One region of the Solwaraspora sp. WMMB335 genome, then DNA from elsewhere that is predicted to be linked to it. Evidence: riboswitches for the same ligand, from Rfam matches in the RefSeq annotation. Region 1 holds a riboswitch; each other region holds the start of a gene.
What was found. Region 1 has a riboswitch for cobalamin ahead of metE (5-methyltetrahydropteroyltriglutamate--homocysteine S-methyltransferase). Riboswitches for the same ligand answer to the same signal wherever they lie in the genome.
Positions count from the first base shown of each region.

Region 2: linked by a shared signal. The riboswitch ahead of ACN27F_RS20415 (ABC transporter substrate-binding protein) and the one ahead of metE (5-methyltetrahydropteroyltriglutamate--homocysteine S-methyltransferase) in region 1 are both predicted to bind cobalamin.
Region 3: linked by a shared signal. The riboswitch ahead of cobN (cobaltochelatase subunit CobN) and the one ahead of metE (5-methyltetrahydropteroyltriglutamate--homocysteine S-methyltransferase) in region 1 are both predicted to bind cobalamin.

Region 1 covers NZ_JBMHMF010000001.1:7,823,051-7,828,706, forward strand. The annotation lists gene metE (5-methyltetrahydropteroyltriglutamate--homocysteine S-methyltransferase) at 1-2,013, opposite strand, end outside; cobalamin riboswitch at 2,128-2,339, opposite strand; gene ACN27F_RS33460 (ribonucleotide-diphosphate reductase subunit beta) at 2,393-3,370, opposite strand; gene ACN27F_RS33465 (ribonucleoside-diphosphate reductase subunit alpha) at 3,442-5,656, opposite strand, start outside.
Region 2 covers NZ_JBMHMF010000001.1:4,719,112-4,724,767, reverse strand. The annotation lists gene ACN27F_RS20420 (FecCD family ABC transporter permease) at 1-75, opposite strand, end outside; gene ACN27F_RS20415 (ABC transporter substrate-binding protein) at 77-1,030, opposite strand; cobalamin riboswitch at 1,126-1,288, opposite strand; gene ACN27F_RS20410 (M14 family metallopeptidase) at 1,392-3,296, opposite strand; gene ACN27F_RS20405 (class I SAM-dependent methyltransferase) at 3,546-4,190, opposite strand; gene ACN27F_RS20400 (response regulator transcription factor) at 4,316-5,071, shown strand; gene ACN27F_RS20395 (sensor histidine kinase) at 5,078-5,656, shown strand, end outside.
Region 3 covers NZ_JBMHMF010000001.1:469,838-475,493, reverse strand. The annotation lists gene cobN (cobaltochelatase subunit CobN) at 1-3,439, opposite strand, end outside; cobalamin riboswitch at 3,497-3,624, opposite strand; gene cobG (precorrin-3B synthase) at 3,742-5,100, shown strand; gene ACN27F_RS02035 (precorrin-8X methylmutase) at 5,097-5,656, shown strand, end outside.

The sequences.
Region 1 (5,656 bases):
CGCGGCGAGATCGTCGAGGACCTCCATTTTCGAGCGGGACGCCTCGATGCTGGTCACATCGGCGTCGAGGGCGTCGATCGCGGTGATCACCTCGGCGAACTCGGAGTAGCACAGGTGGGTGTGGATCTGCGTGTCTTCGGCTACCCCGCTGGTGGCCAGGCGGAACGCTGCCACGGCCCAGTCCAGGTACGCCTTCTGGTCGATCTTGCGTAGCGGTAGGGTCTCCCGCAGCGCGGGTTCGTCGACCTGGATGACCGTGATTCCGGCGGCTTCCAGGTCGTGGCACTCGTCGCGAAGGGCGAGCGCGACCTGGTCGGCGGTGTCCGCGAGAGGCTGGTCGACGCGGACGAACGACCAGGCCAGAATGGTGACCGGGCCGGTGAGCATACCCTTGACGGGCCTGCTGGTCAGCGACTGGGCGTAGGTGGACCAGTCGACCGTCATCGGTGCCTTGCGGGCCACGTCACCGTAGATGATCGGCGGGCGCACGCAGCGGGAACCGTACGACTGCACCCAGCCGTGCTCGGTGGCGGCGAACCCGTCGAGTTGCTCGCCGAAGTACTGGACCATGTCGTTGCGTTCCGGCTCGCCGTGCACGAGCACGTCCAGGCCCAGCTGCTCCTGCAGGCGGATGACGTGCGCGACCTCGTCGCGCATCCGTTGGACGTAGCCGGCCTCGTCGAGGGTGCCGGCCCGGTACGCGGCGCGGGCCTTGCGCAGCTCGACGGTCTGCGGGAACGAACCGATCGTGGTGGTCGGCAGCTCCGGCAGCCCTAACCGCTCCTGCTGCCGGGCCGACCGCGACGGGTAGTCGCCGCGCTGGCGGTCGATGGGACGCAGCGCCGCGAGGCGTTCGCGTACGCCGTCGTGTCGCCACCGCGCCGGCGCGGTGGGCAGCGGCGCGGGCAGCTGTGTGGTGCCGTCGCGGAGCGCGCGGCCGAGCAGGACGACCTCGTCCACCTTCTGCCGGGCGAACGCGAGCCGCCCATGCAGCTCGGGATCGAGTCGGGTCTCGACGGACAGGTCGACCGGAACGTGCAGCAGCGAGCAGGACGTCGACACCGCGACGTGGTCGGCCAGCCCGGAGACGGTCGCTCCGGTCGCCACCGCGGTGCGCAGATCGGTACGCCAGATGTTGTGTCCGTCGACCAGCCCGGCGACGACGGTCCTGCCGCGCAGCGGGCCGGCGGCGGCGAGCCGGTTGAGGTTGCCCGGCCCCGCGACGAGATCGAGCCCGATCGCCTCGATCGGGGTGTCCAGCAGGGCGGGCAGGACGTCGCCGAGTTCGCCGAAGTAGGTGGCGACGAAGATCTGCGGCCGCTTCGAGACCCCACCGAGCCGGGTGTACGCTCGGCGCAGGGCGTCGATCTCGCTCGGGCTGCGGTCGGCGACGTAGCCGGGCTCGTCCAGTTGCACCCAGGCAACACCCGCGTCGGCCAGCGCGGCGAGGATCTCGGCGTACGTCTCGACCAGGTCGTCGAGGCGGGCGAACGGATCGTCGCCCTTGGCCAGCAGCAGGAAGGTGGCCGGCCCGACCAGCACCGGTCGCGTGGTGACGCCCAGATCGAGGGCTTCGGCGTACTCACGTAGCGGCTTCGCCGGGTTGGCCGAAAAGGTGGTGCCCGGCACGATTTCCGGTACCAGGTAGTGGTAGTTGGTGTCGAACCACTTCGTCAGTTCCAACGCGGGCTCGGTGTCGACGCCGCGGGCCATGGCGAAGTACGTGTCCAGCTCGGACAGACCGAGGCGGGTGAACCGGTCGGGGACCGCGCCGACGGCGACGGCGGTGTCAAGGACCTGGTCGTAGTAGGAGAACGTGTTCGACGGAATGGCGTCGAGCCGGGCGTTGCGCAGGATCTGCCAGACCTCGGCGCGCAGCGCGGCGGCCGTGGCCTCCAGCGTGTCGGCGTCGACGGTACCGGCCCAGTAGGCCTCGACGGCCTTCTTCAGCTCGCGGTTGGCGCCGATGCGCGGGTACCCGAGCACGGTGCTCTGACCGAATGCGGTACTCACCACAGAGTCCTTCCCTCGAAGTGCCCGGCGGGCAGGGGAAGGCGGGAGGAAGACAGGCGATGCCGCTGGCTTCCGCCCTGGTCCTCCCGAGAGACCGCCGGCGGCGCACGCCGGGCGGTGTGCGCAGCGCTGGCAGGTCTTCGGACTCGTGGGCGTGACACAGGTCGCCTACTGGCCGTCGCTTCCCAGACCTCGCGGTCCAGTGCTTCGTTGACGGCGGTCGTTCCCACTCACCGCTGCGGGGCAGTCCCGGTCTCGCACCGGGTTCCCTCTTACGACGTCCCTGCCCTGATGGGGCGGGACGAACCAGCACCACCCGCCATCGTACGGGCCCGACCCCCGGATTCGGGCGAGGGCGTCCGAGGTACGGGACAGCCGATCAGAAGTCGTCGTCGAAGCTGACCGAGCCGGTCACCCCGACCTGGTACGCCGAGACCCGTCGCTCGAAGAAGTTCGACAACTCCTGCACGTCCTGCAGCTCCATGAAGGCGAACGGGTTCTTTGACCCGTACACCGGCTCGATGCCGAGCACGGCCAGCCGCCGGTCCGCGACGTGCTGTAGGTACTCCCGCATGTCGGCCAGCGACATCCCGGAGACGCCCTGCTCGAGCAGATCCGCGGCGAACTGGACCTCGCATTCGACCGCCTCGGCGAGCATCTGCGTGACCTGCCGTTCCATCTCGGCGTCGAACAGGTCCGGTTCTTCGCGGCGTACCGTGTCGACCACGTCGAAGGCGAACGCCATGTGCATCGACTCGTCGCGGAACACCCAGTTGGTGCCCGACGCGAGTCCGTGCAGCAGCCCTCGTGAACGCAGGAAGTACACGTACGCGAACGCGCCGTAGAAGAACAGCCCTTCGATACAGGCGGCGAAGCAGATCAGGTTGAGCAGGAACGCCCGCCGGTCGTCGCGGGTGCGCAGCTCCCGCAGCTCGAAGATCGAGTCGATCCACTTGAAGCAGAACTCGGCCTTGCGGGCGATCGAGGGAATGTTCTCCACTGCGGCGAACGCGGCGAAACGCTCCTTTTCGTCCGGCACGTAGGTGTCGAGCAGGTTCAGGTAGAACTGAACGTGCACCGCCTCCTCGAACAGTTGCCGGGACAGGTAGAGCCGGCCCTCCGGGGAGTTGACGTGCTGGTAGAGGTTGAGCACCAGGTTGTTGGCGACGATGGTGTCACCGGTGGCGAAGAACGCCACGAGCCGGGAGACCAGGTGCTGTTCCGCCGGCGTCAGCTTGGCCAGATCGGCCAGGTCGGAGTGCAGGTCCACCTCCTCGACGGTCCAGGTGTTCTTGATCGCGTCGCGGAACCGGTCGAAGAACTGCGGGTAGCGCATCGGTCGCAGGGTCAGATCCATGCCGGGGTCGAGCAGCAGGTGCCGGGTACCCGCGCTGGCGCTGGTGGTCGTGCCGGCTTCGGAAACGGTGGTCACTGGCAGGCCTCACAACTTTCGGGGTTTTCCAGGGAACAGGCCAACGCCTCATCGGCACGTACCGGGAGTTCGTCACGTACCGAGATGTCGTCACGTACCGAGACGATCGGCGTGACCGCCGGCGCGACGGAGACGGTGGCCTGCTGGATCCGGGTCGCCGGGCGCGACCGCAGGTAGTAGGTGGTCTTCAGCCCGGACTTCCAGGCGTACAGGTACATCGACGACAGCTTGCCGATGGTCGGGGCGCTGATGAACAGGTTCAATGACTGGGACTGGTCGACGTACGGCGCGCGGGCGGCGGCCAGGTCGATCAGCGCCCGCTGCGGAAGCTCCCACGCGGTGCGGAACAGCGCCCGTACCTCGGCGGGCAGCTCCGCGATGTCCTGCACCGACCCCTCGGCGCGCTTGATCTGTTCGCGGATCGAGGCCGTCCACAACCCGTGCGCCTTCAGCTCCCGGACCAGGTAGGTGTTGATCTGGAGGAACTCGCCGGACATGGTCTCGCGCTTGAACAGGTTGGACACCTGCGGCTCGATGCACTCGTAGCAGCCGGCGATCGAGGCGATGGTGGCGGTCGGCGCGATCGCGATCAGCAGCGAGTTGCGCAGCCCGTGGGCGGCGATCGCCGATCGCAGCGCGGTCCACCGCTCACCCTGGGCCGGCTCGGCGCCCCACAGCTGCGGGTGCAGCTCGCCACGGGCCGCGCGGGTCTCGGCGAACGCGGGATGGGGGCCGAACCGCTCGGCCAGCCCGGCGGAGGTCTCCAGCGCGGTGAGGAAGATCTCCTCCTGGACCCGGGTCGACAACTCCTGGGCCTGCGGCGAGTCGAACGGCAGCCGGAGCGTGAAGAACGCGTCCTGCAGGCCCATCAGCCCGAGCCCGACCGGTCGCCAGCGTGGGTTCGACGCCGCTGCCTGCGGCGCCGGGTAGTAGTTGATGTCGATCACCCGGTCGAGGAACATCACGGCGGTACGGACCGTCGCGCGCAGCTTCTCCCAGTCGACGCCGGCCACGGTGACGTGCGCACCGAGGTTGATCGACCCCAGGTTGCACACGGCGGTCTCGGTGTCGCTGTTGACCTCGAGGATCTCGGTACACAGGTTCGACAGGTGGATCGTGTTGCCAGGCGCCCCGGTCTGGTTGGACAGCCGGTTCGAGGCGTCCTTGAACGTCATCCAGCCGTTGCCGGTCTGCGCGAGGGTGCGCATCATCCGCCCGTACAGTTCCCGGGCCTTGACCGTCCGGATCGCCTTCTTCTCGGCCGTCCGGTACGCCTCGTCGAACGCCGCACCGAACAGATCGGGCAACTCGGGCGCGTCGGACGGGTCGACCAGGGACCAGTCGCCGTCCGCCTCGACCCGGCGCATGAACTCGTCCGGGATCCAGTTGGCGAGGTTCAGGTTGTGCGTGCGCCGGGCGTCCTCGCCGGTGTTGTCCCGCAGCTCCAGGAACTCCTCGACGTCGGGATGCCACGGCTCCAGGTAGACACAGGCCGCGCCCTTGCGGCGACCACCCTGGTTGACCGCCGCCACCCCGGCGTCGAGCGTCTTGAGGAACGGCACGATGCCGTTGGACTTGCCGTTCGTACCCCGGATCAGCGCACCTCGACCGCGCACCCGGGACCAGGAGATGCCGATCCCGCCGGAGAACTTCGACAGCTTCGCCACCTGGTGGTACCGCTCGTAGATGGAGTCGAGCTCGTCGCGGGGGGAGTCGACCAGGAAGCAGGAGGACATCTGGGTGTGCCGGGTGCCCGAGTTGAACAGCGTCGGTGAGCTGGGCAGGTACGCCAGGCTGGACATCAGCTGGTAAAAGGCGATCGCCTCACCCGGGGTCTGCGACAGTCCGCACGCTACTCGCAACAGCCAGTACTGTGGCGTCTCCACCACCAGGCGGGACCGCGGATGCCGCAGCAGGTACCGGTCGGCGACCGTACGCAGCCCGAAGTACTCGAATCGGCGGTCACCGTCGAGGTCGACGGCGTCGTCGAGTTTGCGGGCGTTGCGGGCCACGAACGCGGCGGTGTCGTCGCCGATCAGTCCGAGCTCGTGGCCGTACCGGATCGACTGACTGAAACTCGCCACCTGCTGCCCGCGGACCTCCTTGTCCACGTACGCGGCCAGCAGCCGGGCCGCCAGCTTCGAGTACTGCGGCTCCTCGCCGATCAGCTCCGCCGCCGTCTGGATCGACAGCTTGTCCAACTCGGCGGTG
Region 2 (5,656 bases), 3.1 Mb from region 1:
CGCCGCCGCGAACCAACCGGCGGTCAGGCCCGGCCGGCGACGGGGCACGACCCCGCCGCCCGCGTCGATCGACACTTCAGGAGGTCGCCGCGGCAACCGCGTCGACGATGGACCGGACCAGGTCGACGACGCGGGGCCCCCACCGGGAGGCGATGTCGTCGTCGAGCTCGACCACCTGGCCGGCCCGCACCGCGCTGATGGTCGACCAGCCGGCCCGTTGCGCCACCGCTTCGGCGTCCTGCTGACAGCACTTCGTGTCGGCCAGGAAGATCAGGTCCGGATCGGCGGCGATCACCGACTCGGCGGACAACTGCGGGTAGCCACCGGACTGGTCATCGGCGTCCGCCGGGTCGGCGATGTTCTCCAGGCCGACCAGGCTGAACAGTGACCCGATGAAGGTCTTGCTGGTCACCGAGTAGAACGTCGGGTCCAGTTCGTAGTAGTAGGTCAGCGGCTCGGCCGTCGTCGGCGCGTCGGCGACCAGTTTGTCGATGTCCGCCCGCATGGTCGTGACCAGGTCGGCCGCCGTGTCGACGTGCCCGGTCAGCGTGCCCAACTCGGTGATCTGGCGGTACGTGTCGTCCAGCGTCACCGCCGCCTCGGCCAGGTAGACCGGGATGTCCAGCCGGGACAGCCCGGCGACCACCCCGTTGGTGTCCCCGGAGAGCACCACCAGATCGGGGTCGTAGCTGGCGATCGCCTCCGCGTTCGGGGTGAATCCGGACAGGTCGGTGATCGGTGCCTCGGGCGGGTGGTTCGAGTTGTCGTCGACCGCGCTCACCTGGTCACCGGCACCGATCGCGAAGAGCATCTCGGTCGCGGTGGGCGACAGCGCGACGATCTGCTCCGGACGTTCGTCCAGGGTCAGCTCGCCGACCGTCACCGGAAAGCCGGCACCGCTGCTCGGGCTGCCGGCCGCCGACGGCGCGTCCGGCTCGGACGTCGCGCAGCCGGCCACGGTCAGGATCACGGCAGCGGCGGCCGTCGTGGCGCGCAGCACGGTCGCCCGTACCGCTACGGGTCGGTTCATCTGGGCCTCCTGTCGGTCGAGGTCTGGTGCTTCGCCGACAGGTCGGGCGCGCCGCGCTCCGGCCAGGTGGCGAGGCGCCCTTCCTCGAGAGCGCTGGTTCTCGCGACCACGCGGCAGGCGACCTGACTCGCCTCGGCGACCGGAGCACGGACCTGTCGAGGCTCACAGTTGCGGGACAGTGCCGGAATCGCACCGGCTTCGCTGCACAGGTGATCGTCAGCACGGTAACTCACCCGCACCGACCTGCGACAACGCGGGCCGGTGGGCGGGCAGACGGGCAGGCAGACGGGCAGGTGGGCGGGCCGCCGTACGGTGAGCTGCGTCGCACGGCGGCCCGCGTTGATCGGACCTGAGTGTCAGGTCAGGAGCTGGTGATCAGTACGTCGTCGATGGCGGCCTCGACGAGGCTGGCGGTGGAAGCGTCCGCCGCCTCGACCAGGATGCGCACCGACTGCCCGGCGTACGGGGTCAGGTTGTAGCTGCCGGTCGACCAGGAGCCGTACCGGTTGCTGGCCGCACCGGCCTGGTTGAGCAGGGTGGTCGTGCCACCGCTGTGCACCACGCTGACCCGGAAGTAGTCCGCCGACGACGAGTTGTTCAGATGGGCCAGGTACCAGGCCAGGGACAGGGTCAGGGTGCCGCTGGACGGCAGCGCGATCGCCGGCGAGCGGGCACTGGTGGAGCCACCGTCGATGTCGTACGACCCGGCCGAGGAGCCTGCCGCCGCCCCGGTGACCAGGCTGTTGCTGCCCTGGTACGCGGTCAGCTGCAACGCCCCGCCGGAGCTGGTGGCCTGCGCGACGCCGCGCTCCCACTGCCCGGTGCTGGCGGTGTCCGTGCCGCTGGGGTTGGTGGTCCACCCGGTCGCGGTCTCGAAGGTGTCCGCCCAGACGGTGGTGCCGGGCGGGTCGACGGGGCCGCCACCGCCGCAGTACTGGCCCTCCTTGCCGATCACCCGGTACGGGCAGTCGGCGTACTCGCTGAGCATCAGCACCGCTTCCCGGTTGCGGGCGGTCTGGGCCGGGATCACCTCGTCGGGCGGGTAGAAACCGCCACCGCCGGACGAGCCGGGGTACATCTCGAACGTGTACGCCCAGATGTCGTGCACACCCCACATCCAGTCGATACTGCTGCCGTCGGTGATGTACAGGTCGGAGGCCTGTTGCGGGGTGTAGCCGTTGGTCGCCGCCATCTGTCCGCCGAGGGTCGCGAAGGTGTTGTACTCGTCGGCGGTCATCCCGGAGGGGGTGTTCGAGGTGGTGTAGCCGAACGGCCAGAGCACCAGCTCCGAGTAGGTGTGAAAGTCGATGTTGGCCTTGATCTGCTGCTCACCGCCGACCACCCGGCTGTTGACGAAGTTGCGTAGCGCCTGGGTCTCCGGGGCGGAGAAGGCGTACGGGCCACGGTAGGTCGCCGACGACGGAGAGCCGGACGAGCCGCCGCAGCAGCCCCACAGGTAGTCCCAGTTGCGGTTCAGGTCGGTGCCGACCGCGACGGCACCGCTGTTGGGCTGCCGGTTCTTGCGCCAGGACCGGTACGACCCGGTGGCGATGTCGTACTCGCTGCCGTCCGGATTGACCGTGGGCACGATCCAGATCTCGCGGGTGTTGACGATGTTGGTGATCCGTGAGTCGCTGCCGTAGTTGTCGGTGAACAGGTTCAGCAGGTACACCGCCATCTCGACGGTGAGGTGTTCACGGGCGTGCTGCTGGTGGTTGAACAGGATCTCCGGCTCGTCCTCGTCGGTGGCGACGTTGTCGGAGATCTTCACCGCCATCAGGTCGCGGCCCTCGTACGAGGTCCCGATGCTGATCTTGCGGGCGATGTTCGAGTGGCTGGCGACCACCTGGTTGACCACCGTGGTCAGCTCGGCGTAGTTGTGGTAAGCCGAGTCGGCCGGCGGGAAGTCCATCGTGGTGATGTCGTCCGACTCACCGGTGGTCGGAGCACGAACCGCATCGACGTCGAAGCCGAGCGCCTGGATCGCCCGGACTTCGGCACGGGTCGCGGTGATGTTGAGCACGCCGTGCTCGATGTAGTCGATGGCGGCACCGGTTCGCGCCACCGCGTCGCGATCGGCGAGGGTGCGGGGCCCGAGGACCCGGTAGGGGCCGGCGATCGACTCGCGATCCACGCCGGCGGGTGTGGGATCTGCCGACACTGGGCCGGTCAGGATGGCGAACAGGCCGACGACGGCTGCGATGGCCAGGACGATGGTCCTGCGCCATGACGAGCCGGTCGCCGCCGATGGTGCGCGGAATCGCATACAAACCTCCTGGGGGTGGGGAGGATCCCGCTGTTGCGACAACTGCACCATCTGTCACATGGTCATATCAATATCAATTACGCTCCGTTCCATGCCAAGCTGATCATCACACCACCCAGATACTTCGCGTACCGGACACCACACGATGCGTTGGCCCGCCGATGAACTGCGCTCGGCCGGTGAGCCGATCGGCCGTATCCTCAGGGTGTGCGGCCATCCGCGCCGCCCGCCCTGCCGCGAGAGGCGTTGTCAGGGTCTGCGGGCGACCAGGATGCCCAGCGGCGGCCGGTCCGGTGTCGGCGGGGTCTGCTCGACGGTCACCAGGACCAGGAAGCCGGCCTCGGTCAACAACCGCGCCACCTCGGCCGGCCGCTGCCGGTGGAAGCACAGATCGATCTGCTTGCCCTCGAACTCGTCCCGGTGTCGGATGTCGTCGCCGATCTGGAAGACCAGCATCAGATAGCCGCCCGACACCAGCACCCGGTGGAACTCGGCGAACGCCGCTGGCCGCCGCTGCCACGGTAAATGGATGATCGAGAAGTAGGCGAGCAGCCCGCCGAGCCCACCGTCCGGCAGGTCCAGGTCGAGCATCGAGCCCACCTCGAACCGCAGCCCCGGGTACGCCTGCCGGGCGTACCCGATCATCCCCGGGGACAGGTCGACACCGAAGGCGTCCAACCCGTGTCCGGCCAACAGCACAGTGACCCGACCCGGGCCGCAGCCGACATCGGCGACCGTAATGTTGCCCGTCGACCGCACCAGCTCGGCGAACATGCCCAGCATGGCTCGATCCAGCGGCGCCTCGTCGAGGGCCGTCTTCACCCCCTCGACGTACTCGCCGACGATGCTGTCGTACGAGTCGCGGGTGGCGCTCAGGAAACCGGCATCAGACACTGGCAGCACGGTAGCGGCGCTGCCGGCGGACCGCCAGTGACGCGTGATCGCCGGTACCCGCCGTCGGCGACGACCTCAGCCGATTCTCATCCTTTTCTCATGAACCCGTGCTCTGATCGGCAGGTATGGGCAGCTCAGCCGGACACATCCTGATCGTCGACGACCAGCCGAACATCGTCGACATGCTGGTCACCGTGCTCACCTTCCACGGGTTCACGGTCGACTCCGCGACCACCGTCGCACAGGCGCAGCAGCTCGCCGAGTCGGTCCGGCCGGATCTCGTCGTACTCGATGTGATGTTGCCCGACGGCGACGGCTTCGAGCTGTGCCGGCGGCTGCGCGAACGCGGACACCGGTTCGGCATCGTCTTCCTGACCGCCCGCGACGCCCGCCGCGATCTGGTCTCCGGGCTCACCCTCGGCGGCGACGACTACCTGACCAAGCCGTTCGCGGTGGAGGAACTGCTGGCCCGGGTACGGGCGGTGCTGCGCCGGGTGGGCGCCGGCTCCGGCCGGTCCGGGGCGGGCGACCCGGCTGGACCGGGTGCCCATGGCGGTTCGGCGGGGTCGGCCGGTTCCGTGCTGCGGTACGCCGACCTGGAGTTGGACGAGGACACCCTGCTGGTGCAGCGGGCCGGCACCCCGGTCCAGCTCTCGCCGACCGAGTTCAAGCTGCTGCGCTACCTGATGCTCAACGCCGGCCGGGTCCTGTCACGCACCCAGATCCTGGAGGCGGTGTGGCGCTACGACTTCGGCGGCGAGTCGAACGTGGTCGACACCTACATCGGCTATCTGCGCCGCAAACTGGACCCGCTCGGTGAGCCGCTGATCGTCACCCACCGCGGCTTCGGCTACGCGATGCGCACCGCCGCGAAGGGGTGAGCCGTCATGCCGCGTACCCCGGTCCGCCGCGCCCCGCGCTGGTCGCTGCGCCGCTCGTTGATCGCCGCCACCGTCGCGCTCACCTGCACCGCGCTGCTGATCACCGGTCTGGTCAGCGCGGTCGCGTTGCACCAGCAACTGATGAACCAGACCGACGATCAACTCGCCACGGCCGCCGCGCTGGTCACCGAAGGCAGCCGGCAGATCGCCCGGATCGGCGAACGGGACCAGGCGGTACGCGCGGTACTCGGCCCGACCGAGTTCCTGGTGGAGATCCGGACCGATGACGGCGAGGTGACCCGGTTCGCCTCCACCGCACCGGTGCCGGTGACCCCGCTGCTGGACGTCGCACCGGCACCGCCACCCGGCGGGCAGTCGCCGCTGACCAACATCACCACGCCGCAGGGGCGTTACCGGGTGGTCACCATCGACGCCGGCCCCTCCGTGGTGCTGCTGGGGCTGCCGCTGACCCCGGTCCGGGAGACCGTGGCCCAGCTGCTCGGCATCGAGGTGCTGGTCTCGGCCGGGGTCGCCGTGCTGCTGGCGCTCCTGGCCCGGATGCTGATCGTGGCCCGGCTGCGCCCG
Region 3 (5,656 bases), 7.4 Mb from region 1:
GCACGTACGTCTGGGCCAGCTGGTCGTACATCCAGTCGGCCACCACCCCGGCGGTGGCGTCGTAGCCGAACAGGTAGTCGACGGTCGCGGCCAGTTCGAACGCGCCCTTGTAGCCGTGCCGGCGCATCGCCGCGAGCCAGCGCGGGTTCACCACCCGGGCGCGGAAGATCCGGGCGGTCTCCTCGTGCAGCGCCCGGGTGCGCACCGCCTCCGGTCGGGTGCTGTCGCCGACGTACGCCGCCGGGGCCGACCCGGTCAGTGCCCGGACCGTGGCGATCATGCCGCCGTGGTACTGGAAGTAGTCGTCGGAGTCGGCGATGTCGTGCTCGCGGGTGTCGATGTTCTTGGCGGCCACCGCGATCCGCCGGTACGCCGACTCCATCTGCTCGCGGGCCGGCGCGCCGTCGAGGTCGCGGCCGTAGGCGTAGCCGCCCCACACCGCGTACACCTCCGCCAGGTCGGCGTCGTCGCGCCAGCTGCGGCTGTCGATCAGCTGCAGCAACCCGGTGCCGTAGGTGCCGGGCCTGGATCCGAAGATGCGCATGGTGGCCCGCCGCCGGTCGCCGTGCTCGGCCAGGTCGGCGCGGGCGTGCGCGGCGACGAAGTTCACCTCGTCGGGCTCGTCGAGCGCCGCCACCATCCGCACCGCGTCGTCGAGCAGCGCCACCACGTGCGGGAACGCGTCGCGGAAGAAGCCACTGATCCGCACCGTCACGTCGATGCGGGGCCGGCCCAGTTCGCCGGCGGGAATCACCGCGACGCCGGTCACCCGCCGCGACGCCTCGTCCCACCGCGGCCGCACGCCGAGCAGCGCCAGGACTTCGGCGATGTCGTCACCGGCGGTGCGCATCGCGGAGGTGCCCCAGACGCTCAACCCGACCGAGCGCGGCCAGTCGCCGGTGTCGGCCCGATAACGGGCCAGCAGCGAATCGGCCATCGCCTGCCCGGTCTCCCAGGCCAGCCGGCTCGGCACCGCCTTGGGATCCACCGAGTAGAAGTTGCGCCCGGTGGGCAGCACGTTGATCAGCCCGCGCAGCGGCGACCCGCTCGGACCGGCCGGCACGTACCCGCCGGCCAGCGCGTGCCGGACGTTGGCCAGCTCGTCGCTGGTGCGGGCCAGCCGGGGCACGATCTCGGTCGCCGCGAAGGTCAGGATCCGGGTGACCAGCGCGGCCCGCCCGTCGTCGCCACCGAGCACACGCGTGGCGACCTCGGCGCCGGCCTCCGGCCGCCAGCCGTCGTCCTCCATCGCCGTGACCAGCTGTCGGGCGGTGGCCTCGGCGGCGTCGGTGCCGTCCCGGTCGGATCCGGTCTCGTCGAGGCCGAGCGCCTCACGCAGGCCGGGCAGCGCGGCGACCTGGCCGGCCCACATCTGCCGGGCGCGCAGCATCGCCAGCACCAGGTCGACGCGGGCCTCGCCGCGCGGGGCGGCGCCGAGCACGTGCAGCCCGTCGCGGATCTGCACGTCCTTGACCTGGCACAGCCAGCCGTCGACATGCAGCAGGAAGTCGTCGAACTCGGCGTCGTGCGGCCGGTCGGCCAGTCCGAGGTCGTGGTCGAGCCGGGCGGCCTGGATCAGGGTCCAGATCTGTGCCCGGATCGCCGGCAGCTTCGCCGGGTCCATCGCGGCGATGCTGGCGTGCTCGTCGAGCAGTTGCTCCAGCCGGGCGATGTCGCCGTAGCTGTCGGCCCGGGCCATCGGCGGGATCAGATGGTCGATCAGGGTGGCGTGCGCCCGCCGCTTGGCCTGGGTGCCTTCGCCGGGGTCGTTGACCAGGAACGGGTAGACGAGCGGCAGGTCGCCCAGGGCGGCGTCCGGGCCGCAGGCCGCGCTCAGCCCGACCGTCTTGCCGGGCAGCCACTCCAGGTTGCCGTGCTTGCCGACGTGGACCACCGCGTGCGCCCCGAACCCGTGCGCCAACCAGCGGTAGGCGGCCAGGTAGTGGTGGCTGGGCGGCAGGTCCGGGTCGTGATAGATGGCCACCGGGTTGGCGCCGAACCCGCGCGGCGGCTGCACCATCAGCACGACGTTGCCGGCCCGCAGCGCGGCCAGCACGATCTCCCCGTCCCGGTGGCGGGAGCGGTCCACGTACAGCTCGCCCGGTGGCGGGCCCCAGTGCCGCTGCACCTGTGCGCGCAGCTCAGCGGGAAACTCGGCGTACCAGCGGCGGTACTCGGCGGCCGGCACCCGGACCGGGTTGCCGGCCAACTGTTCCTCGGTGAGCCAGTCCGGGTCCTGCCCGCCGGCGGCGATCAGTGCGTGCATCAGCGCGTCGCTGTCGCCGTCGACCAGCCCCGGCAGAGCGTGCGGGCCATCGGTCGGGCCGACGTCGTAGCCGTCGTCGCGCAGTGTCCGCAGCAGCGCGAGCACGCTGGCCGGAGTGTCCAACCCGACCGCGTTGCCGATCCGGGCGTGCTTGGTCGGGTACGCCGACAGCAGCACCGCGATCCGCTTGGCCGCTGGCGGGACGTGGCGCAGCGTGGCGTGCCGGACCGCGACGCCGGCCACCCGGGCGGCCCGCTCCGGGTCGGCGACATAGACCGACAGCCCGTCGGCGTCGATCTCCTTGAACGAGAACGGCACGGTGATCAGCCGTCCGTCGAATTCGGGGATGGCGACCTGGGTCGCCGCGTCCAGCGGGGACAGCCCCTCGTCGGTGGCCGCCCAGCCGGCCCGGGAGCCGGTCAGGCACAGACCCTGCAGGATCGGCACGTCCAGCTCGGCGAGCGCGCCGACGTCCCAGGCGTCGTCGTCACCGCCGGCACCGGCGCTCGCCGGGCGGGTCCCGCCGGCCGCGAGGACCGTGACGACCAGCGCGTCGGCGCGACGTAGCGTGGTCAGCAGCTCCGGATCGGGAGTCCGCAGCGAGGCGCAGTAGACGGGCAGCGCGTGGGCACCGGCCTGCTCGATCGCGGTGCACAGTGCCTCGACGAACCCGGTGTTGCCGGCCAGATGGTGTGCCCGGTAGTAGAGCACCGCGACGGTCGGGCGTTCCGCGTCGGCGGCTGCCGCGGGCCGCTGCAGCACGCCCCAGGCCGGAGCCGGAGCCGGTGCGGCGAAGCCGTGCCCGGTGAGCAGGACCGTGTCGGACAGAAAACGGTGCAGCTCGGCCAGGTTGGCCGGACCGCCGTGGGCCAGGTAGGCGTGCGCCTCGGCGGCGACGCCGGCCGGGACGGTGGACAGCTCCATCAGCGCGGCGTCCGGTGCCTGCTCGCCGCTGAGCACCACCACCGGTGTCGGCCCGGCGAGCAACGTGTCCAGGCCCTCGGCGAAGGCCCGCCGCCCGCCGAGCAGCCGGACCACGACGAGGCCGACGCCGCAGAGCAGGCCGGGCAGGTCGTCGAGATCGAGCCGGGCGGGGTTGGCCAGTCGCCAATCGGCGCCGCTGGCCCGCCCACTCAGCAAGTCGGTATCCGAAGTGGACAGCAAAAGCATCATCGGACGCCCGGTCCTCCCTCGGGGTCCGCGCCCCGGGTCGTCGGTCGTGGCGGCCGGAGTCTCCTGGCTCCCGGATCGACGCTCGCCCCGGCCTTCCCGCCCGCATGATCGCGGGCCGTGGCCGTGGATGGGGTCCGCTTCTCGGTGACAGTGGCGGGACCGCGCCGGACTCACACCGGCTTCCTCCACTCGCCGCCGCACATGGCTACCGACCACTGTCCTGACTCACCGACGCGGCGTCAAGATGTGATCTGACCGCCGTGACGGCGTCGTCACCCCGGGCGGCCCGTAGTATCCGCCGCGTGCCACCGTCACCGCCGTCGCGCCGCGACCTCGCCGTCGGACCGGGCCGCAGCGGACCGGACGCCTGCCCCGGCGCGCTGCAACTGCACCAGGCCGCCGACGGGGCACTGGCCCGGATCCGCTGCCCCGGCGGGCTGCTGACCGCCGCCCAGCTCACCGCACTCACCGAGGCCGCCGGCAGCACCGGCGCCGGGTACCTGGAGCTGACCAGCCGGGCCAACGTACAGCTGCGTGGCCTGTCCGCCGATGCCGCGCGGCTGCTCGTCCCCCGGCTGACCGCGGCCGGCCTGCTGCCGTCGGTCAGCCACGAACGGGTCCGTAACATCGTCGGCTCCCCGCTGTGCGGCGTCGACGCGGTTTCCGTGTGGGACGTACCGGCACAGGTGCGCGCCCTCGACGCGGCGGTCTGTGCCGATCCGCGGCTCGCCCGGCTGTCCGGGCGGTTTCTGTTCGCCGTGGACGACGGACGCGGCGACACCGCCGCCGCCCGACCCGACATCGCCCTGCTGCCCGACGAGTCAGGGCAGGTCACCGTCCTGTTGGCCGGTGCCGACCACGGCGTACGGACCGGTCGGGACACTGCGGTTGCGCTGGCCGTCGCCGCCGCGAACGCCTTCCTCGACGAACAGGTCGGCAGCCAGGACGGCAGCGACGTGGCCGCTTGGCGGCTGGCCGACCTGGCGGAGCCCGTGCTGCGCCGGGTCGGCACCCGCCTCGCCGCCCATCCGGCGGCCCGCCCGACCGGTTCGGACCAGCGCCAGCGTCACCGGTCCGGACCGGGACGGTCGACCGACATGTCGGCCAGGGCCGCGGCCGGCGTTCTGGCCCGGCCCGACGGCGGCTACGGGCTGGCCGTGGTCGTGCCGCTGGGCCGGCTGCGCGTCGAACAGGCCGAGCTGCTGGCCGCCGCCGCTGGCGACAATGGTGGTGCTGGCCACGGTGACCTGCGGCTGACCCCGTGGCGCGCGGTGGTGCTGCCCCGGGTCGCCGACGCCACCGGCTGGGCGCGGCGGCTCGACGCGGCCGGTCTGGTCACCGAACCCGACTCGCCCTGGCTCGGCGTCACCTGCTGCGCCGGCCGGCCGGGCTGCGCCCGCTCGCGGGCCGACGTACGGGCCGACGCCACGGCCGTGCACGCGGCACCGGTCGGGCCCGCGGCACCGGCCGGGCACGCCGGCCGGCTGCCGGTGCACTGGATCGGCTGTGAACGCGGTTGCGGTACTCCCGGCGGTGCGGTGGTGCGGGTCCTCGCCACCGGCGACGGCTACCAGGTCACGACACCTGGTCGGCCCGTGGCGCGGACCGCACCGGGGGCCGGTCTGATCGCCGCCGTGCATACCGCCCGGGAGGCGCCGTGACGGACTACCTCCGCGACGGCGCGGAGATCTACCGGCGCTCGTTCGCCACCATCCGGGCCGAAGCCGACCTGTCCCGCTTCTCCACCGAACAGGCCGGGGTCGCGGTCCGTATGATCCACGCCTGCGGGATGGTGGATCTCGTGGACGACCTGGTCTTCTCTCCGGCGGTGGTGCACGCGGCCCGGACCGCGTTGGCCGCCGGCGCCCCGGTGCTCTGCGACGCCAACATGGTCGCGGCCGGCATCATCCGCCACCGGTTGCCGGCCAACAATCCGGTGCTGTGCACGCTCGCCGACCCCCGGGTGCCCGAACTCGCCCGGCGGCTGGGCACCACCCGCAGCGCCGCCGCCGTGGACCTGTGGGGCGAGCGGCTGACCGGTGCGGTCGTCGCGGTCGGCAACGCGCCGACCGCGCTGTTCCGCCTGCTCGAACTGATTGAGGCCGGGGCGGGGCGGCCGGCCGCGGTGCTCGGCCTGCCGGTCGGCTTCATCGGCGCCGCCGAGTCCAAGCAGGCGCTCGCCGGGCATCCCAGCGGACTCGACCATCTGGTGGTGCG